DNA from 3 places in the Mangrovibacter sp. MFB070 genome. Region 3 is predicted to be linked to each of the others. Evidence: predicted binding sites of a transcription regulator. Region 3 holds the regulator's gene; each other region holds the start of a gene.
What was found. The regulator PurR, encoded in region 3, represses purine synthesis genes. The targets are predictions, from matches to a motif close to CANGCAAACGTTTGCNTG.
Positions count from the first base shown of each region.

Region 1: the regulator PurR is predicted to act here: its motif matches at 4,683-4,700, upstream of purM (phosphoribosylformylglycinamidine cyclo-ligase).
Region 2: the regulator PurR is predicted to act here: its motif matches at 3,183-3,200, upstream of DT73_RS06095 (NCS2 family permease).

Region 1 covers NZ_JJMI01000053.1:183,214-193,416, reverse strand. Annotated here, with positions in the region: gene ppx (exopolyphosphatase) at 1-573, opposite strand, end outside; gene ppk1 (polyphosphate kinase 1) at 577-2,637, opposite strand; gene purN (phosphoribosylglycinamide formyltransferase) at 2,883-3,524, opposite strand; gene purM (phosphoribosylformylglycinamidine cyclo-ligase) at 3,524-4,561, opposite strand; gene upp (uracil phosphoribosyltransferase) at 4,864-5,490, shown strand; gene uraA (uracil permease) at 5,578-6,873, shown strand; gene DT73_RS23990 (DnaA inactivator Hda) at 6,970-7,671, shown strand; gene arsC (arsenate reductase (glutaredoxin)) at 7,841-8,194, opposite strand; gene bepA (beta-barrel assembly-enhancing protease) at 8,204-9,667, opposite strand; gene DT73_RS23975 (AI-2E family transporter) at 9,904-10,203, shown strand, end outside.
Region 2 covers NZ_JJMI01000018.1:3,134-13,336, forward strand. Annotated here, with positions in the region: partial or broken gene DT73_RS06080 (DUF6531 domain-containing protein) at 1-350, opposite strand, end outside; gene DT73_RS06085 (DcrB-related protein) at 364-816, opposite strand; tRNA gene DT73_RS06090 (tRNA-Ile) at 1,314-1,389, opposite strand; gene DT73_RS06095 (NCS2 family permease) at 1,697-2,995, opposite strand; gene rpoD (RNA polymerase sigma factor RpoD) at 3,465-5,306, opposite strand; gene dnaG (DNA primase) at 5,660-7,411, opposite strand; gene rpsU (30S ribosomal protein S21) at 7,533-7,748, opposite strand; gene tsaD (tRNA (adenosine(37)-N6)-threonylcarbamoyltransferase complex transferase subunit TsaD) at 7,991-9,007, shown strand; gene plsY (glycerol-3-phosphate 1-O-acyltransferase PlsY) at 9,056-9,676, opposite strand; gene folB (bifunctional dihydroneopterin aldolase/7,8-dihydroneopterin epimerase) at 9,783-10,148, shown strand.
Region 3 covers NZ_JJMI01000022.1:522,277-532,479, forward strand. Annotated here, with positions in the region: tRNA gene DT73_RS11715 (tRNA-Val) at 544-620, opposite strand; tRNA gene DT73_RS11720 (tRNA-Val) at 634-710, opposite strand; gene mdtK (MdtK family multidrug efflux MATE transporter) at 861-2,234, opposite strand; gene DT73_RS11730 (riboflavin synthase) at 2,463-3,119, shown strand; gene cfa (cyclopropane fatty acyl phospholipid synthase) at 3,235-4,383, opposite strand; gene punC (purine nucleoside transporter PunC) at 4,660-5,850, opposite strand; gene punR (DNA-binding transcriptional activator PunR) at 5,958-6,887, shown strand; gene purR (HTH-type transcriptional repressor PurR) at 6,884-7,909, opposite strand; gene DT73_RS27075 (YnhF family membrane protein) at 8,202-8,291, shown strand; gene DT73_RS11760 (MFS transporter) at 8,563-9,729, shown strand; gene sodB (superoxide dismutase [Fe]) at 9,794-10,203, opposite strand, start outside.

The sequences.
Region 1 (10,203 bases), on a different contig from region 3:
CCTTGCCCGGTTAAATGCTACCGGGCTGATAACCCCGTTGGGAAAGAAGGTTTGACCAAAGCTCACACACCCCATCCGGCGGCTTTCCACCAGAACAGGATCGAAGTTTTCACCAATAACCAGTTCAGTTGACCCACCACCAATATCCACAACCAGCTTGCGGCCTTTTTCCGGCTGAGTATGCTCCACGCCCATAAATATCAGGCGGGCTTCTTCATTACCCGGGATAATTTCAATCGGGAAGGGGATAACTTTTTCCGCACGTTTGAGAAATTCCGTGGCATTACGTGCCTGACGTAAGGTATGCGTGCCGACGATACAAACATTGTCCGGGCTGAACCCCTGCAGGCGCTCGGCGAACAGCGCCAGGCAGGATAACCCGCGCTCCATCGCTTCTTCGTTCAGCATGCTGTTATCATCCAGCCCATCGGCCAGATGCACACGTTGTTTTAAGCGACCGATAATTTGCATCGCACCATCGACCACACGCGCTATGACCATATGGAAGCTGTTGGAGCCGAGGTCGACCGCCGCAAATTCTTCAGGGCGGGGAGTATGTTTGGTTATTGGCATAGATTAATCAGGTTGTTCCAGGGATTTGAGATAATCGTAAATCGCCAGTTGCGCCTGTACCTTGCGGCGGTTACCGCGGGGCACATAACGATTGCTCAGTTCTTTATCAATAAAACGCGCCTTCACTGTATCACTAAATAGTATCTCAATAATATCCAGAACGCGCTGTTTCAACACCGGGTCCAACAACGCGACAGCCACTTCGATACGGTAGTCGATATTGCGCGTCATCCAGTCGGCAGAAGACAAATAGACTTTTTTGTCGCCGCCATTCTCAAAAATATAGACCCTGTCGTGCTCAAGGTAGCGGTCAATAATACTGATAACCCGAATATTTTCACTAATCCCTTCTAAATCAGGTATTAATGAACACATGCCGCGAATGAGCAGGTTGACTTTAACACCGGCAGAAGAAGCAGCATACAACCGGTCTACCAGGCCTTTATCAACCAGGTTGTTGATTTTCAGTGTAATAGCCGCAGGGATACCTTGCTGAGCATTCGCAATTTCCTGGTCAACCAGTTTGTAAAGCATATTCCTGGAGTTTTGCGGTGACACAATCAGGTGGTCGAAATTCACCGGGCGATAGGGGTTTTCAATAAAATTAAACACGCGCCGTACTTCATTGGTTATCCGCTGGTCGGCGGTGAGTAACGCATAATCGGTATACAACCGGGCGGTTTTTTCGTTGAAGTTACCTGTACCAATATGGGCATAGCGCACCACTTCATCACCTTCACGGCGAGAAATCAGGAACAGTTTGGAGTGAATTTTTAACCCGGGCGCCGAGAAAATAACATGAACGCCGGCTTCAGTAAGCCGTTTTGCCCAGTGAATATTGGCGGCTTCGTCAAAACGCGCCTGCAATTCCACGACCACTGTGACTTTTTTGCCGTTATGCGCCGCGTGAATCATTGAGTCAATCAGGCGCGAATCTTTGGCAACCCGGTAAATGTTTATCTTGATAGCCAGTACATTCGGGTCAAACGATGCCTGGCGGAACAGTTCAAGCACATGCTCAAAGGTGTGGTAAGGGTAGTAAAGCAGTACGTCCCGTTCACGAATAGCATCAAAGCCGTTACGGAATTTATCGAACCACAAATGGCGCAGGCGCGGCAGGGGTTTATTGAGCAGGTTGGGTTTGCCAATATTCGGGAAGCCGATAAAGTCTTTAAAGTTGTGGTAGCGCCCACCAGGAATAATGGAGTCGTAGCGTGAGATAGAGAGTTTTTCGCGCAACAATTCCACCATTTCTGCCGGCATATCGCGCTGGTAAACAAAACGCACCGGCTCTGCGGTTAAGCGTTGTTTCAGGCTGGAGGACATCAGTTCCAGCAGGCTGGATTCCATTTCTGTGACCAGGTCATATTCTGCGTCACGGGTCATCTTCATGGAGTAGGCATTCAGTTCGTCATAATCAAAAAAGCCTTTAAAAATATCATCCAGACAATAACGAAGAATGTTATCCAGTAAGATCATTGGCTTGCGCCGACGAGGTGTTTCTGGTGGCAGGTTAACGAAGCGGGGCGCTTTATCGGATGGTATCTCCAGCAGCGCATAGTTCACCACATCGCCATTGATTATTTCGACTGCCAGGTAGGTGAAATCATCTTTAAGAAATTGCACCAGGTCGGTTTCGCGGGTGATAAGAATAGGCGCGATATAGGGGCGCAAATGTTGCCTGAAGTATTCTCTTAACCAGACTTGCTGGTTATCTGACAACTGGCGCTCGTTAATGAGAAATATTTGGTTGCGCGCCAGCTCCAGCAGAAGCTCATTGTACAGCCCATCAAACTCCTGATCGGTCTTTAATACCTTGGACTGAATCTTGCCCATCAGGTGGCGATAGTGAGCATTACTGCCTTGCTCTTCACTGATAAGAATGCGCCGTTTTAACTCCGCGAAACGTACTTTGTAAAATTCGTCGAGGTTGTTGGAGTAGATGCCAAGAAAGCGCATACGCTCAATGAGTGGGTTGTTTTTGTCTGCGGCTTCCTGGAGTACGCGTTCATTGAAAGCCAGCCAGCTCAGTTCTTTATCTATATATAACTTATCCAGACCCATGAATCCTTCAACTCCGGTAAATAAAACAGAGGACACGCCTGACCATCCTGCAATAACTATTATGGCGAGCTTTGTCCGGGAATGTCCAATAATGTCATAACAGTATGACAAGAAAGCGAGCGACTTGATTGACTAATAAAAGCGCAAAAACAACTAACAGAGTGGGTGAAGGTAAGCAGAGAAAAAGTAACTGACGGGCTTTTGTAAATTAAGCAGAGGGCAAAAGCTGCACCTCTGCCAGATAATTATTCGTCACCTGCATAGCCTTGAGCAGGCAGGCGCTGGCCATCGAGCCAGGCATGGTTACTGTGCATCACCAGGCGTTCTGAAAGAAACCAGTTAATGACCAGTGGGTAAATAGCATGTTCCTGAACCTGAACCCGCGCGGCAATAATCTCTTCATCATCGCCATCGAAAACCGGAACTTTCGCCTGCAAAATAACCGGGCCACCATCAAGCTGCTCGGTGACAAAATGCACGGAAGTTCCGTGCTCTTTATCACCATTCTCCAGTACCTGGCGGTGAGTGTGCAGCCCCGGGTACTTAGGCAGTAATGACGGATGGATGTTGACCATTTTGCCCAGATAGTGGCTTACAAAGGCCGGGCTCAAAATACGCATATACCCGGCCAGCACAACGACATCAGGCTGGTAAGCATCAATTTGCGCCATCAAAGCGTTATCAAAAGCTTCCCGGCTTTCAAACGATTTTGGGTCGAGAGAAAAAGCCGGAATGCCCGCTTCACTGGCACGGGTTAGCCCGTACGCACTGGCTTTATTACTGAAAACAGCAGAAAGGGTGCCGTTGATTTTGTTCTGGTTACAGGCATCAATAATAGCCTGCAGGTTACTGCCATTACCGGAAATCAGCACCACAATCTTTTTCATTACGCAATGACCACACGCTGTTCATCACTGGATGCTTTAATTGCACCAAGCTCCCAGGCGTTTTCACCAAGGTTGCGCAGCAGTTCCAGGGATTTCGCGGCATCTGCGGCAGCAACGGCAATCACCATTCCCACACCACAGTTAAAGGTGCGGTACATTTCATGGCGGCTGACATTACCAGCCTGTTGCAACCAACTGAACACAGCAGGCCACTGCCAGGAGGCTTCATTGATAACCGCCTGAGTGTTGTCGGGCAGTACGCGAGGGATATTTTCCCAGAACCCGCCACCTGTTAAGTGGGCAATGGCATGCACGTCAACTTTGCTGATTAATTCCAGTACTTGTTTAACGTAGATGCGTGTTGGTTCCAGTAAATGGTCGGCCAGAGGTTTGCCTTCCAGTTGAGTGGTTAACGGGTCGCAACCACTGACTTCAACAATTTTACGTACCAGTGAGTAGCCATTGGAGTGCGGGCCGCTGGAACCCAGCGCTATCAGCACATCGCCGTCAGCCACTTTACTGCCATCAATGATTTCTGATTTTTCTACCACACCAACACAGAAACCAGCGACATCGTAATCTTCACCGTGGTACATACCCGGCATTTCTGCCGTTTCGCCACCAACCAGTGCACAGCCAGATTGCAGACAACCTTCAGCGATACCTGTGATAACGGAAGAAGCTGTATCTACATCCAGCTTACCTGTAGCGTAGTAATCAAGGAAGAACAGGGGTTCTGCACCTTGTACTACCAGGTCATTGACACACATAGCAACCAAATCGATACCAATGGCATCGTGGCGTTTAAGATCCATCGCCAGACGCAGTTTGGTGCCAACACCATCAGTCCCGGAAACCAGTACAGGCTCACGATATTTCTGTGGCAAAGCGCACAGTGCGCCGAATCCGCCCAAACCACCCATAACTTCAGGACGGCGGGTTTTTTTTACGACACCTTTGATTCGGTCGACCAGAGCGTTACCTGCGTCAATATCAACACCGGCATCTTTATAGCTGAGAGAGGTTTTGTCGGTCACTGCTAAGTCCCCACGCGGTTGCGGTTGGTGCGCTACCCAGGCCAGCATTCAGGCAAGCTTGCGCGTACAAATGTGGCGTGTTCCGGGTAGTGCGCTAAAAATCGCGGCAATTCTAACAGTGCAGGCAAACGTTTGCGAGCCTATTCTGAAACCTGAACGCAGAAATCTTTGCTGCCGGGCAATTCCACCGCAGTTGATCCCGATCAAGCCTTAACTGGGAGTGAAAGGTGGAACCGTTCAGAAAAAGCGGTATAATCCGGCGATTTTTTTTGTGGCTGCTACCTGTCTGGGGGAGAAAGAGTATGAAGATTGTGGAAGTGAAACACCCACTCGTCAAACATAAGCTGGGTCTGATGCGTGAGCATGATATTAGCACCAAGCGCTTTCGGGAGTTGGCCTCTGAGGTGGGTAGTTTGCTGACTTACGAAGCAACAGCCGATTTAGAGACAGAGAAAGTTACCATTGAAGGCTGGAATGGCCCGGTGGCTGTTGAGCAAATCAAAGGTAAGAAAATCACCGTTGTACCTATTTTGCGTGCAGGCCTTGGCATGATGGAAGGCGTGCTTGAGCATGTGCCCAGTGCCCGAATCAGTGTTGTCGGTATCTACCGTAATGAAGAAACACTGGAGCCGGTTCCTTATTTCCAGAAGCTGGTGTCTAACATTGACGAACGTATGGCGCTGGTGGTTGACCCGATGCTGGCAACGGGTGGTTCGATGATTGCCACAATTGACCTGTTGAAGAAAGCAGGTTGCCACAGTATTAAAGTGCTGGTGCTGGTGGCTGCGCCAGAAGGCCTTGCGGCGCTGGAGAAAGCGCATCCGGATGTTGAGCTTTACACCGCATCCATTGACAAGGGGCTCAACGAGCACGGTTACATTATTCCCGGTCTTGGTGACGCGGGCGATAAGATTTTTGGAACGAAATAATTATTCAATAAGCCGACTAATGAGTCGGCTTTTTTTTGGTGAAATCACCACGCTATTACACAACATAACATCACTGAGGAACACACTATGACGCGCCGCGCTATCGGGGTGAGCGAAAGACCACCGTTGTTGCAGACCATCCCCCTTAGTTTACAGCACTTGTTCGCCATGTTCGGCGCAACCGTGCTGGTGCCTATTCTGTTTCATATTAACCCGGCAACCGTTTTGCTGTTCAATGGCGTGGGGACACTGCTCTATATATTTATCTGTAAAGGAAAAATCCCGGCATATCTGGGTTCTAGCTTTGCATTTATTTCCCCCGTCCTGCTGTTGTTACCTTTAGGCTATGAAGTGGCTCTGGGTGGCTTCATTATGTGCGGCGTGTTGTTTTGTATTGTCGCGCTGATTGTGAAACAAGCCGGGACAGGGTGGCTGGATGTGATGTTCCCACCCGCTGCGATGGGGGCAATTGTTGCCGTTATCGGGCTGGAGCTTGCTGGTGTGGCAGCCAACATGGCCGGGTTATTACCTGCAGATGGTAAACCCGCAGACAGCACCACTGTGATTATTTCTGTCACAACTCTGGCGGTAACTATCCTTGGGTCAGTGCTGTTTCGCGGTTTTCTCGCCATTATCCCAATTCTGATTGGTGTGCTTGCGGGTTACGCACTTTCATTTGCTATGGGGGTTGTGGATACCACTGCAATTCGTGAAGCCCACTGGTTTGCCTTACCAACTTTTTATACTCCCAAGTTTGAGTGGTTTGCGATTTTCACCATTTTACCTGCTGCGCTGGTAGTTATTGCTGAGCATGTCGGGCACCTGGTCGTGACTGCGAATATCGTCAAAAAAGATTTGATTCGTGACCCGGGCCTGCACCGTTCAATGCTGGCAAATGGGTTATCCACCATCCTTTCCGGGTTCTTTGGCTCCACACCTAACACCACTTATGGTGAAAACATTGGTGTGATGGCTATCACCCGTGTTTACAGCACCTGGGTTATTGGCGGTGCTGCTGTGTTCGCGATTCTGCTGTCCTGCGTGGGTAAACTGGCGGCAGCGATTCAAATCATACCTGTTCCCGTAATGGGGGGTGTTTCACTGCTGTTGTACGGCGTAATCGGCGCATCCGGTATCCGTGTGCTGATTGAATCTAAAGTGGATTACAGTAAAGCGCAAAACCTTATTCTGACTGCGGTGATTTTGATTATCGGGGTGAGTGGCGCGAAAGTGCACATTGGTGCGGCTGAACTAAAAGGGATGGCGCTGGCAACGATTGTTGGTGTCTGCCTGAGCCTGATTTTTAAAGTAATCTCTGTGTTACGCCCGGAAGAAGTTATTGAAGACGAAAGTGGCGATGATAACGCCCCGGCGAAGTCCTGATATGATAACGGGCAGCCCTGTGCTGCCCGGTTCATTCACCATGTGTTTCTGTGTTACACTACATCTGTTTTTTGGTAAGCCCAAACTGAGGTCCTTCTGAACACGCCGGCACAGCTCTCTTTGCCTCTCTATCTTCCTGACGATGAAACTTTCGCGAGTTTTTGGCCGGGTGATAATCCTTCTTTGTTAGCAGCAGTACAAAATGTGCTGCGGCAGGAACATAGCGGGTATATCTATTTTTGGTCACGAGAAGGGGGCGGGCGCAGCCATTTGCTGCACGCTGCATGTGCTGAGCTTTCTCAGCGTGGTGAAGCGGTTGGGTATGTCCCGCTGGATAAACGCACCTGGTTTGTGCCGGAAGTACTGGACGGCATGGAGCAACTTTCACTGGTCTGCATAGATAATATTGAGTGTATAGCCGGTGATGCATTGTGGGAAATGGCGATTTTCAACCTGTATAACCGCATTCTGGAATCTGGCAAAACGCGTTTATTTATTACGGGTGACCGCCCTCCACGACAGCTGAACCTGCAACTTGCCGACCTTGCCTCACGCCTGGACTGGGGGCAAATCTACAAGCTTCAACCACTTTCTGATGAAGATAAACTACAGGCTTTGCAATTGCGGGCGCGGTTGCGTGGTTTTGAATTACCCGAAGACGTAGGCCGTTTTCTGCTTAAACGCCTTGACCGGGAAATGCGAACGCTGTTCCAGACGCTGGATCATCTGGATAAAGCCTCTATTACCGCACAGAGAAAGCTGACAATTCCTTTCGTTAAAGAAATTCTCAATCTGTAGTATTACTAACCATAATATTTAGAACCGTGGTATTTCAAACCGTAGTACTTCAAGCCGAAGTATTGCGAGCTGTCGCGCTTCGAACGGTTGTACTTCGAACAGGAACCCCAGCACTGCGCACGGCTGCACCAGTGTGAAAACGCAGCGCCAGGCGCTGCGTTACTCTCTGTTAAATAATATCCAGCACTTGTTCAGGCGGCCTGCCCAGCCGGGCTTTCCCGTTGCTAATTACAATAGGGCGCTCAATTAACTTCGGGTGCCTGGTCATGGCGTCAATCAACGCATCTTCACTGGTTTCATCAGCAAGATTAAGTTCTTTATACAGTGCTTCTTTCGTGCGCATTAACTGGCGGGCACTGTCCATACCTAACTGGCTTAGCAGCGTTTTTATTGTGCTGGCAGAAGGCGGTGTATCCAGATAAAACACCACTTCTGGTTCAATCTGTTTTTCTTTCAGCAATGCCAGAGTTTCACGGCTTTTGGAGCAACGCGGGTTGTGATAAATAGTGACTGCCGGTTTCATTGTGCTGTGTTACCTCTTTTCATATGTCCGAAAACGTTGTTGCAACTGGCGCAACTGGTCAATACGCGCGTCGTAGCGTTGTTGTTGCAGGCTACCCAGTTTTACTTGTGAGCTCGCTGAGCTAAGAGTTGTGATGGCCTGGTCTATTTTTCCAGTGAGAGCCAGGTTTTCTGCCCGCGCAGCCAGTTCCTGGTCACGGTGACCAAGCGCCGCTTCTGCCTGAGCCAGCAAATCCCAGCCATTGGTGTCGTCGGGGTTGCTGAAGGTATAGCGGTTCAACATTTGCGCGGCCTGCTCATTCTGCCCGGCCTGAATAAGCGCGTTTGCCAGGTTGAGCTGGAGCACCGGGTTGTTACGTAAATCGGGTGCTTTTTGTAACCTGGCTATGGCTTCGGTATTTTTTTTCAGGCCAAGGTCTATATCGGTCGCGAGATCAAGATACCAGGGGTCGTTTGGTTGAGCAGACAATAGCGGCTGCAGAAGTTTATTGGCATCAGCATATTTACTGGCTTCCAGTGCCAGAATTGCACGCCCATACTGCGCCGCATGTTGCTGGCGAATATTCCCTTTTGACCAGGTATCCAGCAGGTCACTGGTTAGCTGATTTTGCCCGGAATTATACATGCCTAATACACGTGCTTTCGCCATGTAGAAATCTTCTGATGACTGCACCACGACATGAGGCATTTGGTTAGCACGGTTACGCGCATCGGCCAGGCGGCTTTCCGGTAATGGGTGAGTCAGTAAAATTTCAGGCGGGCGTGATGCATAACGCGACTGGTCGAGCAATTTTTCCATAAAAGCAGGCATTGCCTGTGGGTCGAAACCTGAGCGTTGCAGCACCTGAATACCAATACGGTCAGCTTCCTGTTCATTTTGTTGTGTGAAGCTGATAATGCCCTGCTGAGCGCCAGCCAGGGTACCGGTCAGTGCTGCCATACCTGCCTGAGGGTTCGCCATTGCCAGCAGAATAGAGCCCAATGCTCCCACCCAGGTGAGAGGAGCATTGCGTTTCTGGTCTTCCATGGCACGCGCCAGGTGGCGTTGTGTGACGTGGGAAATTTCATGCGCCATGACAGAGGCTAACTGGCTTTCGTTATCTGAAAAACGGAATAAGGCAGAATGCAGAACAACGTTGCCGCCGAAAAATGCGAAGGCGTTGAGTTCATCGCTGTTAATTAAGTAGAAGTGGAATGGCGTTCTTACTGAGTTTGCATGTGAAACCAGACGCATCCCCAGCTTGTTAATGTACTGGCTTAATAGCGGATCGTTGATAAGCGGTGCACTGCCTCGCAACTGGCGGACATAGTAATCCCCCATCTCCATTTCCTGGCCGATTGATAATGTGCTGCCCGCTGAGGTGCCCATATCTGGCAAATCATCGGTACCACTGGCAAATGCCGGAGCAACCTGCCCGGCAAGCGTGCTGAGCATCAGCGATGCAACCAATGATTTTTTTAACACACTGAACATAACTCTCTTCCTGTTGTTATGGTGTAATCAGGTCTTCTGCTTTACCTGTGCCACCTTACAGATGGCGCCTGCAGTATCGCACAGTCATCCACGGTAACAAGAGCAATTACATAACACTACTGTATCGATATATAAAGAATATCGCGCCGCGCAAAGAAACAAAAAACGAAGTCTTTTTTGTGACATTTAGATACAATTCGCCAGATGCTTTGCTAATGAGGACAGGGAAGAAAACTATGCTCGAAATGTTAATGCAGTGGTATCGGCGCCGGTTCAGTGACCCGGAAGCGATTGCATTGCTGGTAATTCTGGTTTTCGGTTTTGGGATCTTATTCTTTTTTCATAGTTTGCTGGCACCTCTACTGGTTGCCATTGTGCTCGCCTATTTATTGGAGTGGCCCACAACACGCCTTGAACGCATGGGGTGTTCACGCCGTTTGGCTACCTCTGTGGTGCTGATTCTCTTTGCCGGGATTTTGCTGCTGATGGTCTTTTTTGTTGGGCCGGTGGCATGGCAGCAAGGTATAAACCTGATC
Region 2 (10,203 bases), on a different contig from region 3:
CACGACACCTGGCTGATGGTGGCAATGGCTGCTGGTTTACCATTGATAAATACGTTGGGGGATCCGGTCTGTATGGCCCCGGAGGGCGACAGACTCCCGGCTCCGGCATCGGCAAGGCCATCCCGGGCAGCCGTTGCCAGTTTTCCAGTGAGGTAACCGACCAGAAAGCTGGCACCTATCAGCAACACACCCACACCAAGGCAGGATGCAGCCAGGCCTGCGGTAAACAGTGCCCCGGCAGCGATACCGCCTGCGGCAGCAATCAGCCCACCCACCAGGGTGCCGGCAATCATACCGGCCAGGGCATGTGAATGCCCGATGGGGTCTCCGAGGCGTGCAGCTTCACTCATGAAAAAATCCCTTTTATGGCTGTGTGGTTACGTCGGCGGCGGGCTGGTAGCTTTCCAGCACCTGCGTGAGCAGGGCCTCATCCTCTGGTGATAATTTGCGGGTCATGGCGAGGGTGAATACCAGAACGTGTCCACCCTGTAATGCAAATACAGCCTGGCGTTGCCAGATACGGCGGCCATCGCGCAGGTAACTTGCCAGCACACATTCTCCTGGCAGTGCATCCTGGCCGAGTGCCACGGGTTCCCGGCTTTTCAGTACCCAGCCTTTCAGCCCGGTGGAAAGTGTATCCAGCTGGCGTGTCACATAATCGGCCAGTAATTCATTTTCCTGCAGGGCATCGCGGGAGATATTCAAAGAAGGGGAGGCATCATCCCCCGCCAGCAGCACATTCACGGTGCGGTCGCGGTAGCCTTCAGGTAACGCCACACTGCCTTCGGTAAAGCGACAACGTGAAAAGTCGGGCATCTCGCAGGGTCCTTTTGCTTCACAGGGTTAAACACTGTATCTAATAAGATGAATAACATTTCCCCTGGCGCGTTGCATAACAACAGGAGAACTGCTTTGGCTGTAGTAAACCAGCCAGGTTTGCGCCAGTGGGTGGTAGCGGTAACCGGTTCACTTATATCGGGAAAAGGGTATTTCACCTTTCGCTTTTACAGATGGATATAGGTTTTGTCTGAATTTGGTTTTTGTTTGTGCGAGTGTAAAGCACTGTTATTTATTGCCGGTATTGCCGGGGAGTAAGGGGCTTTGGGTTAACCCGGGTAACGTTATGGGGTTGGTTTGCGTGTACAGACAATGCTTTGAGAGTGTGAAGCAACTGGATGTTGCAAAAAGCGTATGAGCTGAAAAGAAGTGATTGGCAGTGAAAATGCTGCGACACTTTTGCGACACTCTGAAACGCATAAACAAAAAAGCCACCGCATTGGGTGGCTTAAGTGTCTGTATTAACAGCTAAAATCTGGTGGCCCCTCCCCGGCTTGAACGGGGGACCAAGCGATTATGAGTCGCCTGCTCTAACCACTGAGCTAAGGGGCCGTGGCGGACGATTATAATGGAACTGACTGGCTCAATCCAGCCATTATAATGCGTATGCTGATTTTATAAGCAGTGTTAACCCGTTAGAAAATCAACAAGAATTGGGAATGCCCGCTTGTCAGTAGCCTGGTTGCGGGTGCACTGGATTATTAAACGCGCTGAGAGTATCTGTATGGGCTTCAGGGCCATTATAGGGGAGAAGGTGAAGTCGGGCCGTTAAGGTCACTTACTATGGCATATAGCAGCATGGCGGTTTAAGGGCCACTACCCAAAGGTAGTAGCCCATAAACGCTAATCAGAACATTAATCAGGCACTCAGCCAGCCCAGTTTGATAACAAACAGGATGGACATGATAATCAGTGCAGCATTCACTTCTTTAGTACGGCCGCTCAGCAGTTTCACCACAGTCCAGGTGATAAACCCGAAAGCGATACCGTTAGCGATGGAATAAGTCAGCGGCATGGTCAGCGCGGTTACGGTAACCGGCGCAGCAGTGGTGACATCTTTCCAGTCAATTTCTGCCAGGCCAGAGGTCATCAACACAGCAACGAACAGCAGTGCCGGTGCAGTAGCATAAACCGGTACGCTGCCAGCCAGTGGTGAGAAGAACAGGCTCAGCAGGAACAGAACTGCAACCACAATTGCTGTCAGGCCAGTGCGGCCACCGGCGCTCACACCTGCAGCAGATTCCACATAACTGGTAGTGGTGGATGTACCCAACAGTGAACCAAACAGTGCAGCGGCGCTGTCGGCAATCAGTGCGCGGCCCATCTTCGGCAGGTTACCGTCTTCATCGGCAAGACCTGCGCGTTTGGTTACACCCAGCAGTGTGCCGGTGTTATCAAATACATCGACAAACAGGAAGGCAAAAATAACGCTTACCAGGCCCACATTAAATGCACCGGAAATATCCAGTTGCAGGAAGGTTGGAGCGATTGACGGCGGAGCAGAGAACACACCACCGAACGGTGTCAGGCCAATACCCATAGACAGGAAGGTAACAATCAGAATACCAATCAGTACGGCACCTGTTACGCGGCGGGCTTCCAGTACCACAATGATGATAAAGCCCAACAGAGCCAACAACGGACCCGGTTTGGTCAGGTCGCCCAGGCCAACCAGTGTCGCCGGGTTATCAACCACAATCCCGGCACCTTCCAGTGCGATCAACGCCAGGAATAACCCAATACCTGCGGCTATCCCGGAACGTAAAGCTAACGGAATACTGTTGATAATCCACTCACGGATTTTGAATATCGACAGCGCAAAGAAGATACAGGCTGAAAGAAATACCGCACCCAGCGCGATTTGCCAGGTGTAGCCCATGTGCAACACCACGGTATAAGTAAAGAAGGCGTTCAGCCCCATACCCGGTGCCAGAGCAATTGGGTAGTTGGCGATAAGGCCCATCAGCACACAGCCAATTGCCGCAGCCAGACAGGTGGCAACAAACACCGCACCTTTATCCATGCCGGTGGCACCAAGGATGCTGGGGTTAACAAACAGAATATAGGCCATTGCCAGGAAGGTAGTGATACCCGCGATAACTTCGGTGCGAACCGTTGTATTGTGCGCTTTTAGCTTGAATAGTTTTTCTAACATCATCATCTCTCGTGATGGGGAGACGTCACTGACGTGCGTTCTCTTGCCAATAATGGGTTGCATGCGCGTTATTGTTTCGGGAAAAGGCTGACAGCTGCATGCTCGGCTATCAATTTGACGATTTTTCGCCAGCGCCTTGTATACCAACTCCTTTCCCTGAATTCACATAGCAATTGCTATGCCATGCCTGGACGCAATCGTTTACCTTCTTCGTTGCATCACTGGCTAAGACTATTCCGAACCAGAATGAGGCGTGATTATGGTGCATTGCACTATGTGTGCGCAATCGTTTTCCCACACGAAAAGTGTATGTCAGGCCTTGGTTATGCGGGTTTGTTTAGCGAACGGTATAAAAGACGAGGTGTTGAAGGAATGAGGCAGGTTTTCGTGTATGTTTTCCGTGCTGCGGGCGATTACCCTACAAAATAAAAAAGGCCCATAAAGGGCCTTTTCACGTTGGAGGATTAAAATATTAATCGTCCAGGAAGCTGCGCAATACTTCCGAACGGCTCGGATGGCGCAGTTTACGCAGTGCTTTCGCTTCAATCTGACGAATACGTTCACGGGTTACGTCAAACTGTTTGCCCACTTCTTCCAGAGTATGGTCAGTATTCATATCAATACCAAAGCGCATACGCAGGACTTTTGCTTCACGGGCTGTCAGGCCGGCGAGAACATCGTGGGTTGCGGCACGCAGGCTTTCCGTTGTTGCGGAATCCAGCGGCAGTTCGAGGGTGGTATCCTCGATGAAATCACCCAGATGCGAATCTTCATCATCACCAATTGGTGTTTCCATGGAGATAGGCTCTTTGGCGATTTTCAGCACCTTACGGATTTTATCTTCTGGCATCAGCATGCGCTCAGCCAGTTCTTCCGGCGTTGGTTCACGGCCCATTTCTTGCAGCATCTGGCGTGAAATACGGTTGAGTTTGTTGATGGTCTCAATCATATGTACCGGAATACGGATGGTACGCGCCTGGTCAGCGATAGAACGCGTGATAGCCTGACGAATCCACCAGGTGGCATAAGTTGAGAACTTGTAACCACGGCGGTATTCGAACTTATCTACTGCTTTCATCAGGCCGATGTTACCTTCCTGAATCAGGTCGAGGAACTGCAGACCACGGTTGGTGTATTTCTTGGCGATAGAAATAACCAGACGCAAGTTTGCTTCAACCATTTCTTTTTTGGCGCGGCGAGCTTTCGCTTCACCAATCGACATACGACGGTTGATGTCTTTAACCTGCTCAATGGTCAGGCCGGTTTCTTCTTCAATCTGACGCAGTTTTTGCAGGCAACGCTGAACGTCTTCTGTCACTTCGTTCAGTTTTTCAGACCAGGGTTTGTTCATCGCGATAGCCGCGTTGAACCAGGTTTCGCTGGTTTCGTTGCCGGTAAACAGTGTGATGAAGTTTTTCTTCGGCATTTTGCACTGTTCAACACACAGTTTCATGATCAGACGTTCCTGGGTACGAACACGGTCCATCATGGTACGCATGTTGTTTACCAGGTAATCAAACTGTTTTGGCACCAGGCGGAACTGTTTGAATACTTCAGACAGTTTCAGGATTTCTTCCTGTGCAGTCGCGTGGCTACGGCCTTTCAGTTTGATGGTGTCACGAGTAACAATGTATTGATCACGCAGTTCAGCAAATTTCTCGCGCGCCAGTTCCGGGTCGATACTGTTATCGTCGTCGCTGTCGTCGTCTTCGTCTTCATCTTCGTCGTCGTCATCGTCCATATCTTCCTGGGACAATTCAGAACCAACGTGAGTGGCGGTCGGGGCAAGATCTTCTTCTGCGTTCGGGTCAACAAAGCCCGTGATCAAGTCGGACAGACGAGCTTCTTCTGCTTCAACACGATCATACTGTTCTAACAGGTAGGTGATAGCTTCCGGGTATTCAGCAACAGAGCACTGTACCTGGTTGATCCCATCTTCAATGCGTTTGGCGATGTCGATTTCGCCTTCGCGGGTCAGCAGTTCAACGGTACCCATTTCACGCATGTACATACGTACGGGATCGGTGGTGCGGCCAATTTCAGATTCAACACTTGAAAGCACTTGTGCGGCTGCTTCAGCTGCATCTTCGTCTGTGTCATTCGTGTTTTCAGCCAGCAACAGATCATCGGCATCCGGCGCATGTTCCATCACCTGGATGCCCATGTCGTTGATCATTTGGATGATGTCTTCGATCTGGTCGGAGTCGACGATATCCTCCGGCAGATGGTCATTGACCTCGGCATAGGTCAGGTAGCCTTGCTCCTTACCACGAGTGACAAGAAGCTTGAGCTGTGACTGCGGGTTTTGCTCCATAAGACGGTATCCACACTTAAGTCATGAGAGTTGGTGTTGGTCGGCGAAACTGCCAACAATAACGTATACCCGTTTCTTTCAAACTGCGGCGTTGTATGACCTGGTCTGTGTTTACCCGGCGGTTTCTTTCCGCCCGGGCCACGCCATCACTGTCATGCTGCACCCTGAAAAATCTCAGGTACGGCGGGCTGGTTTATTTTCTGGCCGCTGCCCGTCTTTGCGGCATTCGGGGTCTTCCCGAGGTATATTCGGCAGTTAAGCCGCTTAAATTCTTTCTCGTCATACTTCGCGCCGCAGGTGTGTTTTCACTTCCCTCACAACACAAAGCATGTTAATTCTGTAGTGCCACGCGCCTATTTCTTTGCGCGTTTTAACGCTTCGGTAATCACGCGAACTTCTTCACGCTCCGCAGCGTTTAAGCCTTCAGTCCTTGACCGTGCAATAAGCTCGGTGAGCCTGAGCTCCAGCACTGTATCAAACATGTGGCTGAGCGCATCGGTGAAGGTTTGTTCTGCAATGTCCTTATCTGCTATATCGTCCCAGGTTGCCAGTTTTTCAAGGGTCGGGGCTTCTTTTCTTCCACGATAAAGCTCAAGTAACTGCCCGGTGTTCAACCCAGGTTGCGCCAGACAGGCTGCAACCAACTCAGAGAACAACCCTAATCCTGGCAATTTTGCCTGCTCAAGCCCTGCCAACGAAGGAACCAGCGGTGCAAGCTGCGGGTTTTGTATCAACAACCCTATCAGTATACGCATGGTTGTCCGTTTTAGCCCGGCTGGCTGCGGATTTACTGGTGTTTCCGCCTGGCGCGGCATCAACCGTTCCAGTTGTGTTTCGTCCAGAATACCGAGTTTGTTACCCAACTCCTGGCGCAAAAAAATGCGTAACGTTTCGCCGGGTACCTGGCTGATTAATGGCAAAGCCAGTGTACTTAACTGTGCCCGCCCATCGGGTGAACTCAGGTCTACCTGTGGCAGCAAACTGTTAAACAGAAACGCAGAGAGCGGCTGAGCCTGCTCAATCCGGGTTTCAAAGGCGGCTTTGCCTTCTTTGCGAACCAGTGTGTCCGGGTCTTCGCCATCGGGCAGAAACATAAAGCGTAGCTGACGACCGTCAGTCATGAAAGGCAGCGCTGTTTCCAGAGCTCGCCACGCCGCGTCACGACCTGCCCGGTCGCCGTCATAACAACAAACCACGGTGTTCGTTGCCCGGAACAGCAGTTGAATATGATCTGCTGTTGTCGACGTACCCAGCGAGGCAACAGCATAGTTAATGCCATACTGCGCCAGCGCCACTACGTCCATATAACCTTCAACCACTAATAACCGTGCAGGAGAAGGCTGGCTTTGCTGTGCTTCATAAAGGCCATATAGCTGGCGGCCTTTATGGAAAATATCGGTTTCCGGTGAGTTGAGGTATTTGGGAAGCCCGTCACCCAACACGCGACCGCCAAAGCCAATGACTCTGCCGCGTTTATCCCGGATAGGGAACATAACGCGTTCCCGGAAACGGTCATAACTGCGCCCGTTATCGTTGGTTACCAGCATCCCGGCATCAATCAGCGCCTGTTTATTTTCGGCATGCTGACCAAAACGTTTAAGCACATTATCCCAACCAGCCGGTGCATAACCGATGGCGAAATGTGCAATAACTTCCTGGCTGAGACCGCGTTTTTCCAGATACTGGCGCGCGTTTTCAGCAACAGGTTGAGTCAGAGATTGTTGGTAAAATGCATTCAGCCCATCGAGCAGCTGGTACAGGTTTTGCCGCTGATGGCGTTCAATCTGCCCCGGGCCGTTACCGGCTTCGTAGGGAACTTCCAGATTGTGCATGGCAGCGAGCTCTTCAACGGTTTCGACAAACTCAAGCTTGTCGTAATTCATTAAAAAGTCGATGGCATTACCATGAGCGCCACACCCAAAACAGTGATAAAACTGCTTCTCGCCATTCACCGTGAAAGAAGGGGTTTTTTCATTATGGAATGGGCAACACGCGTGGTAATTCTTGCCTTGCTTTTTCAGCTTCACACGCGCATCGATCAAATCGATGATGTCGGTGCGAGCCAGCAAGTCATTGATAAAAACGCGTGGGATACGTCCAGCCATAGGCCCCGGTTTTTCAGCTCTTAAACGAGAATAAGCCGCGCATTCCTTTCGGAAGCACGGCCTTTACAACTAAAACTCAGTCTGTGTGACTGTTGTATTGCGGATAGCCCGCAACCAACAATTAGTACAGACGAGTACGGCGTGCGTTTTCGCGAGCCAGTTTCTTCGCGTGACGTTTTACCGCAGAAGCTTTAGCGCGTTTACGTTCAGTAGTCGGTTTTTCATAGAATTCACGACGACGAACTTCCGCCAGAACACCCGCTTTTTCACAGGAACGTTTGAAGCGACGCAGTGCTACGTCGAACGGCTCGTTTTCACGTACTTTAATTACCGGCATGTGCCTCTCACCTTTACTAAATCGGTTTGCCACTGGCATCAACGCCAGCATATTTCAAAATGGTGCGGAATTTTACTTCAACTATTGCTGCTTTGTAAAGCACCTGCTGCAAGCTGAAGAGGGCTTTTCTGTCAGGCCTTTCCAAAAGTCCGGCATTATACACTACGATGCGCCAGGATGAGCAAAGTTTTACAAGCCGCGCATCTGGGCATACACTTCGCGCTGACAAAAGAGGGTGAAGTATGCGTGTACTGGGTATCGAAACATCCTGTGATGAAACAGGAATAGCCATCTATGATGATGAAAAAGGGTTGTTAGCCAACGAGTTATACAGCCAGGTTAAATTACATGCCGACTACGGTGGCGTGGTGCCTGAACTGGCATCACGGGATCATGTCCGTAAAACTGTGCCTCTTATTCAGGCTGCGCTGGCATCTTCCGGGTTATCTGCGAAGGATATTGACGCCGTTGCGTATACGGCAGGGCCTGGTCTGGTCGGTGCATTATTAGTTGGTGCAACCGTTGGCCGTTCGCTGGCATTTGCCTGGAATGTTCCTGCTGTGCCTGTTCATCATATGGAAGGGCACTTGTTAGCCCCGATGCTGGAAGATAACCCACCTGATTTCCCTTTTGTTGCATTACTGGTGTCCGGTGGTCATACCCAACTGATTAGTGTGACGGGTATTGGCGAATATGCATTATTAGGTGAATCCATTGATGATGCCGCCGGTGAAGCGTTTGATAAAACCGCGAAACTGCTTGGCCTGGATTACCCGGGCGGGCCATTACTTTCGCGTATGGCGCAGCAAGGGCAGGAAGGGCGGTTTGTTTTTCCGCGTCCAATGACAGACCGGCCCGGGCTGGATTTCAGCTTCTCCGGCCTGAAAACTTTTGCGGCGAATACCATTCGGAGCAACAGCGACGACGACCAGACTCGTGCCGACATTGCCAGAGCTTTTGAAGATGCTGTGGTTGATACGCTGGCAATCAAATGCAAGCGTGCACTGGAGCAAACCGGGTTCCGCCGCCTGGTGATGGCGGGTGGGGTCAGTGCTAACCGGGCATTGCGCGCGAAACTGGCGCAGGTAATGGAAAAACGTGGCGGTGAAGTTTTTTACGCCCGCCCGGAATTTTGTACCGATAATGGCGCGATGATTGCCTATGCGGGCATGGTGCGCTTTAAAGCGGGTGGGGTGTCTGATTTAGGCGTTCGTGTACGCCCGCGCTGGCCGCTGGCTGAACTACCGGCAGCGCAATAACTGCTTTTGCTTGCCCGTGTTTATTCTGTGCCGTGCTGAGCCACGGCACTATTCTTTGCTTTCACTCTTCTTTTTACGCCGCAGTTTTTCCCAAATTTTGGTTTCCTGACCGCGCCATAACCGCTGAATATTATCGTGATGGCGCAGCAGAATCAGGCATGAAAGCATGGCGACGGGGAAGGTGAACTGGGGTTTGAACCACCAAACATAGAAAGGTGCAATCAGGGCACTGATAATAGCGCCCAGCGAAGAATAACCGCTCAGCAGCACGGAAAGTAGCCAGGTTCCTGCCATAACACCCGTCAGATCCCAGCCAATAGGCGCGATGGCACCAAAAGCTGTTGCAACGCCTTTACCACCACGAAACCCGAAAAAAACAGGCCAGATATGCCCAATACAGGCGGCAATGGCGATAAAACCAAGCCACATCGGGCTGACGCCTAATGCCCATGCACCCCAGACAGGCAGCATGCCTTTCAGAACGTCAAAAACCAGCACGGCCGCGGCGGCGCCTTTCCCACCGATACGCAATACATTGGTTGCCCCGGGGTTGCCGGAGCCCTGGACACGCGGGTCGGGAAGGCCGATAAGCCGACAGACAAGAATGGCGCTGGATATCGAGCCACAAAGGTACGCGAGGAGCACTATTCCGGGCGCGATTGCACTCATAACGCTGTTCCGTTTTGAAAATGTCGTTTTATTCTCTGCATCAGTGGATAATACGCATATTTCGCCGGAAGTGGTATCCGGCTGGGCTAAAAAGCGGCGGGACGTGATGGATATTGTATTTATAGAGCAACTTTCGGTAATCACCACAATCGGTGTTTACGACTGGGAACAGACCATTAAGCAAAAACTGGTGTTCGATATCGAAATGGGCTGGGACAACCAAAAAGCAGCGCAAAGCGATGATGTGAATGATTGCCTGAGCTATGCCGATGTGAGCGAAGCAATATTAGCCCATGTCTCTGGCGGGCGTTTTGCACTGGTAGAGCGCGTGGCAGAAGAAGTTGCCAGTTTGCTGTTGGCGCGGTTTCCCATCCCCTGGCTGCGCCTGAAAGTCAGCAAGCCGGGAGCCGTGGCTGAAGCAACTAATGTTGGCGTAATAATTGAACGTAAGCAAAGTCTGAAAAGCGAATAACTTAATCTAAACTAAATTATTTCCGGTTAAGCTGGTCTTACAGATAATCATTTGC
Region 3 (10,203 bases):
GGAAATCAGAATTACAGTGTTGCGACACCACCCGAAATTTAAGAATAGGTGACGAAAGAAAAGCGTGCAGAATTAAGTGTGCTTGAGTTTCAGGCTGTGGAGGCGAGTAAGGGCAATTTTGCAGAAAGAAACTGTCCAATTTGCTGAAACCATTCAAAACCAATGATAGGCGCTATTATAATCCTAAATCACAGAAGAATGAAAATAAAAACGGCGTTTCATAAGGAATTCAGGCACAGTCACAATGATTTGTTATCATCAGGTTAGTTTTGTTTTATGCGCTATGAGAAGAAAAGGGCGCGTGAGCTGAAAGGTGCACAACAAAAGGGCTGAAGCGTTACTTAATAGATGGCTGGCAGAAAAAGTATTCAAAATAGCTGTTTTATACATTTACTTGCCTGAAATGGGTATTTCTTACTTCTTTTAACAAAAAATGCCTTGTTCCCTGCCGGCAAAAGCACGAAGCACACAGAGAACATGTGTGACTGAAAGGGTAAATTCAAACGGGAGATAATACGGAACTGGCGAAGAGAAACACTTGAATGGTGCGTCCGAGTGGACTCGAACCACCGACCCCCACCATGTCAAGGTGGTGCTCTAACCAACTGAGCTACGGACGCACAAAAGTAAGAATGGTGCGTTCAATTGGACTCGAACCAACGACCCCCACCATGTCAAGGTGGTGCTCTAACCAACTGAGCTATGAACGCATCACAGTGCCTTACAGCGGGACGCATATTAACGGCAGTGCCGTTTGGTGACAAGAGAAAAATAACAATTTTCTTTTGCCATTCACGCAATTGCTGGACAAGTGTGCAGAACGATGCAAAAACAGCCACCAGTATATGGCGGCTGTTTGATTAGTGAGCTGCCCGGCGCAGGATGCGTTCAGCAGGTTGTTTTTGCAGGAAGCGCATCCGTATCATCATTAATATGGCGGCGGAAGTTAACCCAAGGATGAACCCGGTCCAGAAGCCTGCGGGCCCCATCGGTGCAACGATAACATCCGTGAGTGCCAACAGGTAGCCCGAAGGCAGGCCAATAACCCAGTAGGCAATAAAAGTAATGTAGAAGATGGAGCGGGTATCTTTGTAACCGCGTAGTATCCCGCTACCAATAACCTGTATTGAGTCTGAAATCTGGTATACCGCTGCCAGCAACATAAGGTGTGCTGCCAGCGCCACAACTGCGGGGTTTTCATTATACAGCGTGGCAATGTGATACCGGAAAGTGACGGTAAACACCGCGGTAACAGCTGCCATACAAACGCCAAGCAGCAGCCCGGACAATGCGGAAATTTTAGCCGCGGGCGTGGATCCTTCCCCAAGACGAAAACCGACCCGAATCGTGACAGCAGCCCCAAGAGACATGGGTAATACAAACATCAGTGAACTAAAGTTCAGGGCAATCTGGTGGCCTGCAACATCAACAATACCCAGCGGTGCAACCAGCAAAGCTACCACGGCAAAGAGTGTCACTTCGAAGAACAATGCCAGTGCGATAGGCAGACCGAGTTGCACCAGACGCCATATTAGCTTCCAGTCCGGGCCGCCGGAAATCTCTACCGCATAAATATCGCGCAGGCTGCGTGCGCGATGCGACCACCACAACATGCAACCGAACATGACCCAGAACACCATCGCGGTGGCGATACCACAACCCACACCGCCCAGTTCAGGGAAACCGAAATGACCATAAATGAACAAATAGTTAACCGGTATGTTGACCAGCAGACCAATAAACCCCATCACCATCCCGGGTTTAGTTTTTGCCAGCCCTTCACACTGGTTACGCACGACCTGGAAGAAGAGATAGCCAGGGGCGCCCCAGAGCAATGCGCGCAAATAACCCACGGATTTATCCGCCATTGCCGGGTCGATATCTTTCATGGCATGGATGATATAGCCTGCGTTCCACAACACGGCCATTATCAACACGGAAACAATGCCAGCCAACCAGAACCCCTGGCGAACCTGGAGCGCCACTTTTTCACGGCGACCAGAACCATTAAGTTGCGCAACGACCGGCGTCAGCGCCAGTAACAGACCATGACCAAACAGAATTGCGGGGAACCAGATTGAAGTCCCTATCGCAACGGCTGCCATATCCGTGGCACTGTAACCCCCGGCCATTACGGTATCCACAAAGCCCATTGCTGTTTGGGCGATTTGCGCAAGAATAACCGGAATAGCCAGTGCTAATAACTGACGCGCTTCTGTTAGATACTTCTGCACGAGTACACCTATATCTTTTTGTTCCAGGAAAGAATTAAATGCCGCCTCACCTGGCAGCAGGGGGATAAGACTGAGGAAATCGCCAGACTATTGTAGCGGGAGTTTACTATTACGCCAGTGAAAAAAAATAGTGCCGTTAATGGTTAGCTGGCATGCACCAGGGCCACCTGTTATTGTGCTTCTTATTTTGTAAAATTCAGGCGGGGTGAAACCGCTGCGGGAGAGAATATGTTTACGGGTATTGTGCAGGGAACAGCCACCGTAGTGGCTATCGATGAAAAAGAAAACTTTCGTACACATGTTGTGGAACTGCCAGACTCAATGCTACCGGGCCTGGAAGAAGGGGCTTCAGTCGCACATAACGGTTGTTGCCTGACAGTAACAGGAATAGACGCCAATCGCGTCAGTTTTGATTTAATGAAAGAGACACTGCGTATCACCAATCTTGGTGACGTTACACCAGGCTCGCTGGTCAATGTTGAGCGTGCGGCAAAATTCAGCGATGAAATTGGTGGCCACTTAATGTCTGGCCATATTATGACTACTGCTGAGGTGGCGAAAATTATCACCTCTGAAAATAACCGCCAGATTTGGTTTAAAATTCAGGATGCCTCCCTGATGAAGTACATCCTGCATAAAGGTTACATCGGTATCGATGGCATCAGCCTGACAGTAGGCGAAGTTACTGCCACCCGTTTTTGCGTACATTTAATTCCGGAAACATTGCACCGTACTACGCTGGGTACGCGTAAACTGGGGCAACGGGTTAATATTGAAATCGACCCGCAAACGCAGGCGATTGTTGATACTGTGGAGCGCGTATTGGCAAGCCGGGACGCAAGTGCTGCCAGCCTGAGCCAGGTTTTGGCCGAAAAGCAGGACTGAGTCAGGTATCCCGGCTCACGTTTTAACGCGTTGGTTGAGCCGGGTATAAGCGAATACTCCGCGTTCAAATTAAAAAACCACCTGCTGGTGGTTTTTTAACATATCGGGCATTTATTCAGCGCGGAACACGCAGGCCATTTTCAATGCCGCGGCTGAAGACAACCTGCCACAATTGAATATCTCGTGCACGAAACGCACCTGCACAGGCGTTCAGGTAATAGGTGAACATCCGTTTAAACCGATCCGAATAGTTATCGGCTATTTCGGGCCAGTATTCCTGGAAGCGCTGGTACCAGGCCATCAGTGTTTTATCGTAATCTGAACCAAAATTATGCCAGTCTTCCATAACAAAATAAGGTTCACTGGCCTGAGCGATATGCTTCACTGAAGGCAGACAACCATTGGGGAAAATGTATTTATCTATCCATGGGTCGACATTGTTGTCTGTTCTGTTGGATCCAATAGTATGCAGCAGGAAGATCCCTTCAGGCTTAAGACACCGGTTAGCTACAGCAAAGTAGGTGGCATAATTTTTAGGCCCGACATGCTCAAACATACCTACAGAAACAATACGATCAAATTGCATCGTCAGGTCACGGTAGTCTTGCAGCAATATTGTGACATCCAGCCCTTCACAACGCGCCTGTGCCAGTTTTTGCTGCTCAGCAGAAATTGTTACACCGTACACCGACACACCGTAATTTTTCGCTGCAAATGCTGCAAGCCCACCCCAGCCACAACCTATATCCAGCAAGGTCATTCCCGGCTTGAGCTGCAGTTTTTCACAGATCATTCTCAGTTTATCCTGCTGTGCAGTTTCCAGGTCAGTGGCTTTTTTCCAGTAGCCACAGGAATACTGCATAAAAGGATCGAGCATTCGGGTGAAGAGGTCATTACCCAGGTCGTAATGCTCTTTACCAACAATCCAGGCACGTTTACGGTTTTGCAGATTAAACAGACGAGCGGACAGAACACGCAAAGTATCTTTAAAATGATGGGGTACCTGGTTTTCCAGACCATTTCTGAGGACTTTGGTGAAAAACAGATCAAGACGGTCGCAATCCCACCAGCCGTCCATATAACTTTCACCCAGCCCCAAAGAACCTTGCTGCAGTATGCGTTTAAAGAAATCAGGATTTTTGACCTGGATGTCCGCAGGACTATTACCATTTATCGCGACACCCGCACGTGACAGCAACTCACTGACAATGCGGAACCATTCATTATCTTTTATCGCGGCTTCTTCTATACACGATGAACTCATAGTTTCTCCATCACCTGACTGTGAGCAGACACTAAAAAAGCGTAGTCGCTAATTTGACATTGTGAATTGTCTCACAGCAAAAACATAAGCCCGGAACCGGACACGGTATAAAAGCAGGTGGTCGCCTGACGACAGGCCATCTGAAAGCGGGAGTCAGAGCCCCCGAAAAATGATTGCAGGCCCGGTATCCCGAGCCTCATATCAGTATATGCCGCGTAAAAATGTGATTCAATAGAAAATTGTTAGCAAGCTAATTACAAAAAAATGACATTATCGCTAACGTGAGGACCCGGCGGGATGAGGGTTTTTGGCAATGGCGATTGCCTGTAACTGGTAACCTACCCAAACCAGAACCAGTGTGCTTAACATAATGCTGGTGGTGGCTATCAGGGGTGTGGATACCATCATGGAAACCAGCAGGCTTGCCAGGAAACACAAGCCTAACTGAAGGGCGTTTTGTAATGCAGCGGCCCGCCCGGCAGCCTGGGAAAACGGCTGCAGAGCCTGTGCAACGACAATAGGGTAAATTGCACCATTTGCCAGCGCCATCAGGCAGAAGGGTGCCAGCAGGCTGGTCAAAGAAGGGGATGTGGTCAGCGAGACACCAAAAACAGCGGACACACTCACAGCAAATATCCCCAACAACCAGGGTAGCATTTGCTGCCCTTGCCACTTTTTCAGTGCACTACGGCAACCAAAACCGCCCAGCAAAAAAGCCAGAGTTTGTGGTACGTAACTCAGTCCAATTGCTTCAGGCTCATAACCCATTTGGTGAAGAATAAAGGGGGAACCCGTGAGCCAGGCGAAAAAGCTGGCTGAGCAGGCTGCATAAATAATGACATTCCCACAATACCCTTTATGGCGCAGCAAAGAGGAATAAAGGGTGGGTTGAGAATGCGCTGTACGTTGTGGGCGTTGTGCACTGGTGTAATGCCAGAGGGGTAAAATCAGCAAAAGTGTGATGAGCAGCAGGCAGGCGAATATCGCCTGCCAGTCAAAATGGCGCAGTACCCAGCTACCGGCAAGAGGAGCCAGTGCCGGGGAAAGCGCAACCAGAGGCATGATAGTGGCAAAAACACGATTCGCCTGCTGCCCGGAGAAACGGTCAGTAACCAGCGCCTGCCAACTTACTGTTGCGCAACACACCCCAACCGCCTGAATAAACCGCAATACCAGAAATGCGGTTGGCGAAGTGACGAAAAAAATCCCGGCACAACTCAGTGCAAAAATCACCAGCCCGCTTAACAGAACAGGGCGGCGGCCAAAATGGTCAGAAAGCGGGCCCCAAATTAATTGAGCCAGAGCAAAACCGGCGAGAAACACACTCAAACTGGCGCTGATGGCCGACGGGGGAGCCCCCAGTGAAACCTGAATGGCACTAAATGCAGGCAGGTACATATCGGTTGCTAAAAAGCCCAGCATGCTAAGTCCGGCAAGCCAGGTAATAAAGAGGCGAGAGGCGCTCATGGTCAATCCTGATATAACAAAATTCGTGGCGTGAGTGTAAAAAGTGCATCCGCCGTTGTGAAACGCTAAAATTTGGATGTTCCTTTCAAAAATTTTGCAGGCAGGTTATGTGGTCAGAATATGCGCTTGAAGTGGTGGATGCCGTGGCTCGTAATGGCAGTTTTACTGGTGCGGCACAGGAGTTGCACCGTGTCCCTTCGGCAATCAGTTATACGGTGCGGCAACTGGAATCCTGGCTGTCGGTCGAGCTGTTTGAACGCCGCCATAAAGATGTAGAACTGACCCCCGCCGGGCGCTGTTTTTTGCAGGAGGGCCGCAGTGTTATCAAAAAAATGCATGAAACGCGCCTGCAGTGCCAGCAAATAGCGAATGGCTGGCGTGGTTCACTGGCGATTGCGGTTGACACCATCGTTCGCCCGGCAAGAACCCGTCAGTTGGTACAAGATTTTTATCACCATTTCCAGGATGTGGAATTGCATGTGCGGCCGGAAGTGTTCAATGGTGTGTGGGATGCACTGGCTGATGGCCGGGTAGAACTGGCAATTGGCGCGACCCAGGCTGTGCCTGTTGGTGGGCGTTACGGCTTTCGTGATATGGGTAGCCTGGCATGGTGCTGTGTGGTTGCGGCATCGCATCCGCTTGCGCAGATAAACGGTGCAATTGGTGATGACATACTTCGCCAGTGGCCGTCTCTGGTTCTGGAAGATACATCGCGTGAACTACCGAAAAGGATAACCTGGCAACTCAGTAATCAGCGCCGGATAGTGGTACCAGACTGGCAGTGTGGTTTCGCCTGCCTGAGTGACAGCATCGGTATCGGCATGGTTCCGGCACATATGGCGCAGCCGTTTATTGACCGCGGGGAATGGGTCAGCGTGCAACTTGAAAACCCTTACCCGGACTCGGCTTGTTGCCTGACATGGCGGCAAAGTGATGCCTCACCGGCTTTACAGTGGGTACTGGATTACCTGGGCGACAGCAGCACACTGAACAGTGAGTGGTTGCGGGAGCCAGGCCAGCTCCCGCAAGGTGATTAACGGCGATAATCTCTGAACGGGCCATCGGCCACTGAACGGCGTTCAATCAGGCGGGGATGAACCTCAATTGTCTGAGACTCCTCGCGCTTATTGATAATTCTGTCGAGCAGCATATTAAATGCCGTTTCGCCGAGAGAATCTTTGGGCTGGTGAACGGTGGTCAGTGCCGGGGTAAAGTAACGCGCGTTGCGCACGTTATCGTACCCAATAATCGAGATATCCTGTGGCACACGCAGCCCCATTTCGTCTGCCGCGCAAATAGCACCCATCGCCATAATATCTCCGCCACAAAACACAGCTGTAGGCCGCTGCGGGCAGGTAAGAATTTGCTGCATGGCGTTGTAGCCGGATTCAGGTTCGAAATCGCCGTGAACAATCCATGACTCAGGGACATTGATACCGGCTTCGTTCATTGCTTTCATGAAGCCGGAAAGCCGCCCTGAACCTGTGTTACGTTCCAGTTGGCCTGATATCACGCCAATTTCCCGGTGCCCGCGTTCGACCAAATACCGGCCAGCCATGTAACCGCCTTCGAAGGCGTTATCAATGACCGAGTCGGTAAAATCTGCCCGTGCTTCACCCCAGTCCATAACCACCATCGGAATGTGGCGGTACTCTTCCAGCATAGAAAGCAGTTCCTGGGGGTATTCTGAACACATAACTAACAGGCCATCGACACGCTTTTGCGCCATCATGGACAGGTAGGCACGCTGCTTTTCAAAGTTATTGTGCGCATTGCCGAGAATCAGAGTGTAGCCTTTGGCGAAACAGCTGTTCTCCACCGCTTCAATAATCTCAGCGAAATAGGGAGCTTCACTGCTGGTAGAAAGCAGGCCAATTGATTTTGTGTGGTTCACCTTCAGGCTGCGGGCTACCGCGCTGGGTGAATAATGCAGCTCTTTGATTGCTGCCCACACCGCATTACGGGTGTCTTCCGCAACAAAACGCGTTTTGTTAATAACGTGTGATACGGTTGTAGTGGAAACGTTTGCGCGTTTCGCGACGTCTTTTATAGTTGCCATTCGATGTCACTCCAGACCATATCCTAAACTCCTGAAAACTAATTGGTTAAACGTTTGCCTGGGCTTACCCCTGTAAGCAACGAATTGGGTTGCCAGCATGCCGGGATTGCGACATTAAACGAAAAGGAGGGGATAGTGGCCGGTACGTAATAAGTCAGCGTGCGATTTTGTCTTATATTGAGTAAAAGTGGAAGTGCTAAAGCACATATCAAACTAAATCTTTAAGGATTTTACGGCCAAACTGTGTAAAAATGATCTACACCCACTTTTTACAGGGAATAAGGAATTAATCATGCCAACTGAATTGAGATATTCACTGACTACGACTGTTATTACCTTAGGTCTGATTGTTGCAACGGCGCTGATTGCCATCCTGCATTAAGGCCTGTACTGCTTCACGCAGTTAGCATCGCTCAGGTGATGGCGTTGTTAGTTTTGGTGCCTGTCTAAGGGCCTGCTAATACACTGTCGCCTGGCTGTTGTCCTTTCTCCCTTCCTGCTATTTTCTTTACTGCCACACTGATTCTTTACCATTTAGCAAAACTCTATTATCACTATTGCCACTTTTCAAAGTGAAGTGTGACTGACATCATGTTTTCATCTTTTTTGTCTTTGCCCGCGCTTTTTTGCGCAGGCTAAAAATTGAGGTAGTGATGAAAGTCAATTTGCCATTACTTGCCCTGGCGATAGGGGCCTTTGGGATTGGTACCACTGAGTTTTCACCTATGGGGCTGTTGCCGGTTATTGCTGAAGGGGTTCATGTGTCGATTCCCGCTGCCGGCATGCTGATTAGCGCCTATGCCGTTGGGGTAATGGTTGGGGCTCCACTGATGACCTTGTTGTTATCTCGTTATTCACGGCGAAACGCCCTGGTTTTTCTGATGAGTATTTTTACTTTGGGTAATGTGCTTTCTGCTGTGGCTCCGGATTATGGCATGTTGATGTTTGCCCGTGTGATAACCAGCCTGAACCATGGAGCATTTTTTGGACTTGGGGCTGTGGTGGCTGCCAGTGTCGTCCCCGCGAATAAGCAGGCCAGCGCTGTTGCAACAATGTTTATGGGGCTGACAATTGCCAATATTGGTGGGGTGCCCGCGGCAACCTGGCTTGGGCAGTATATTGGCTGGCGTATGGCTTTCCTGGGGATCGGTGCGCTGGGGCTGGTAGCTATGTTCAGTTTGTTTATGACTATTCCGGCAAGTATCAAAGGCCACAGGCCGGATGTGGCGAAGGAGTTGAAGGTTCTTGCCCGGCCGCAGGTACTGGCGGCACTGCTTACAACGGTATTGGGTGCCGGTGCGATGTTCACGCTGTACACCTATATTGCCCCGGTACTGGAAACCATTACAGGCGCAACACCTGGGTTTGTCACTGCCATGCTGGTGCTGGTCGGTGTTGGTTTTTCTATTGGGAACTACTGGGGCGGGCGGTTAGCGGATAAATCGGTTACTGGCACGCTGGTTGGTTTCCTGGTGCTGCTGATTGCCAGTATGGCACTGGTGCCGCTGGTGGGTAAAAGCCATGCCGGAGCCGCATTGATGATGATCGTTTGGGGGGCGGCAACCTTTGGCGTCGTTCCGCCTTTACAGATGCGAGTAATGCGTGTTGCCAGTGAAGCGCCGGGTCTTGCCTCATCAGTTAATATTGGTGCTTTTAACCTGGGGAATGCGCTGGGGGCAGCAGCTGGTGGTGGGGTAATAACTGCGGGCCTGGGTTACAGTACTGTACCCGTTATGGGGGCTATAGTTGCCGCAACAGGGTTGCTACTGGTATTGATTAACCGCCAGGCGGATAACCGTGTTTGTGAAACAACTGACTGAAGTCATTCTTTTCCCCGCCCCAAAAAAAGCGAAGCACAGGCTTCGCTTTTTACTGTTAGTACGATTACGCAGCGAGGTTCTTCGCAACAAACTCCCAGTTTACCAGAGCCCAGAAGTGCTCCAGGTAGTTAGGGCGAGAATTACGGTAGTCAATGTAATAGGCGTGTTCCCACACATCAACAGTCAGTAATGGTGTCGCGCCTGCAGTCAGCGGAGTGCCGGCATTAGAAGTGGAAACGATAGCCAGGCTGCCATCTGCTTGTTTAACCAGCCAGGTCCAGCCAGAACCAAAGTTCTTAGCTGCGGCATCGTTAAATTTCGCTTTAAAGTCAGCAAAGCTACCGAAAGCAGCATTGATGGCATCAGCGATTGCACCAGTCGGTTCGCCACCGGCGTTAGGTGCCAGGCAGTTCCAGTAGAATGTGTGGTTCCAAACCTGTGCTGCGTTATTGAACACACCACCTTCAGAAGAGC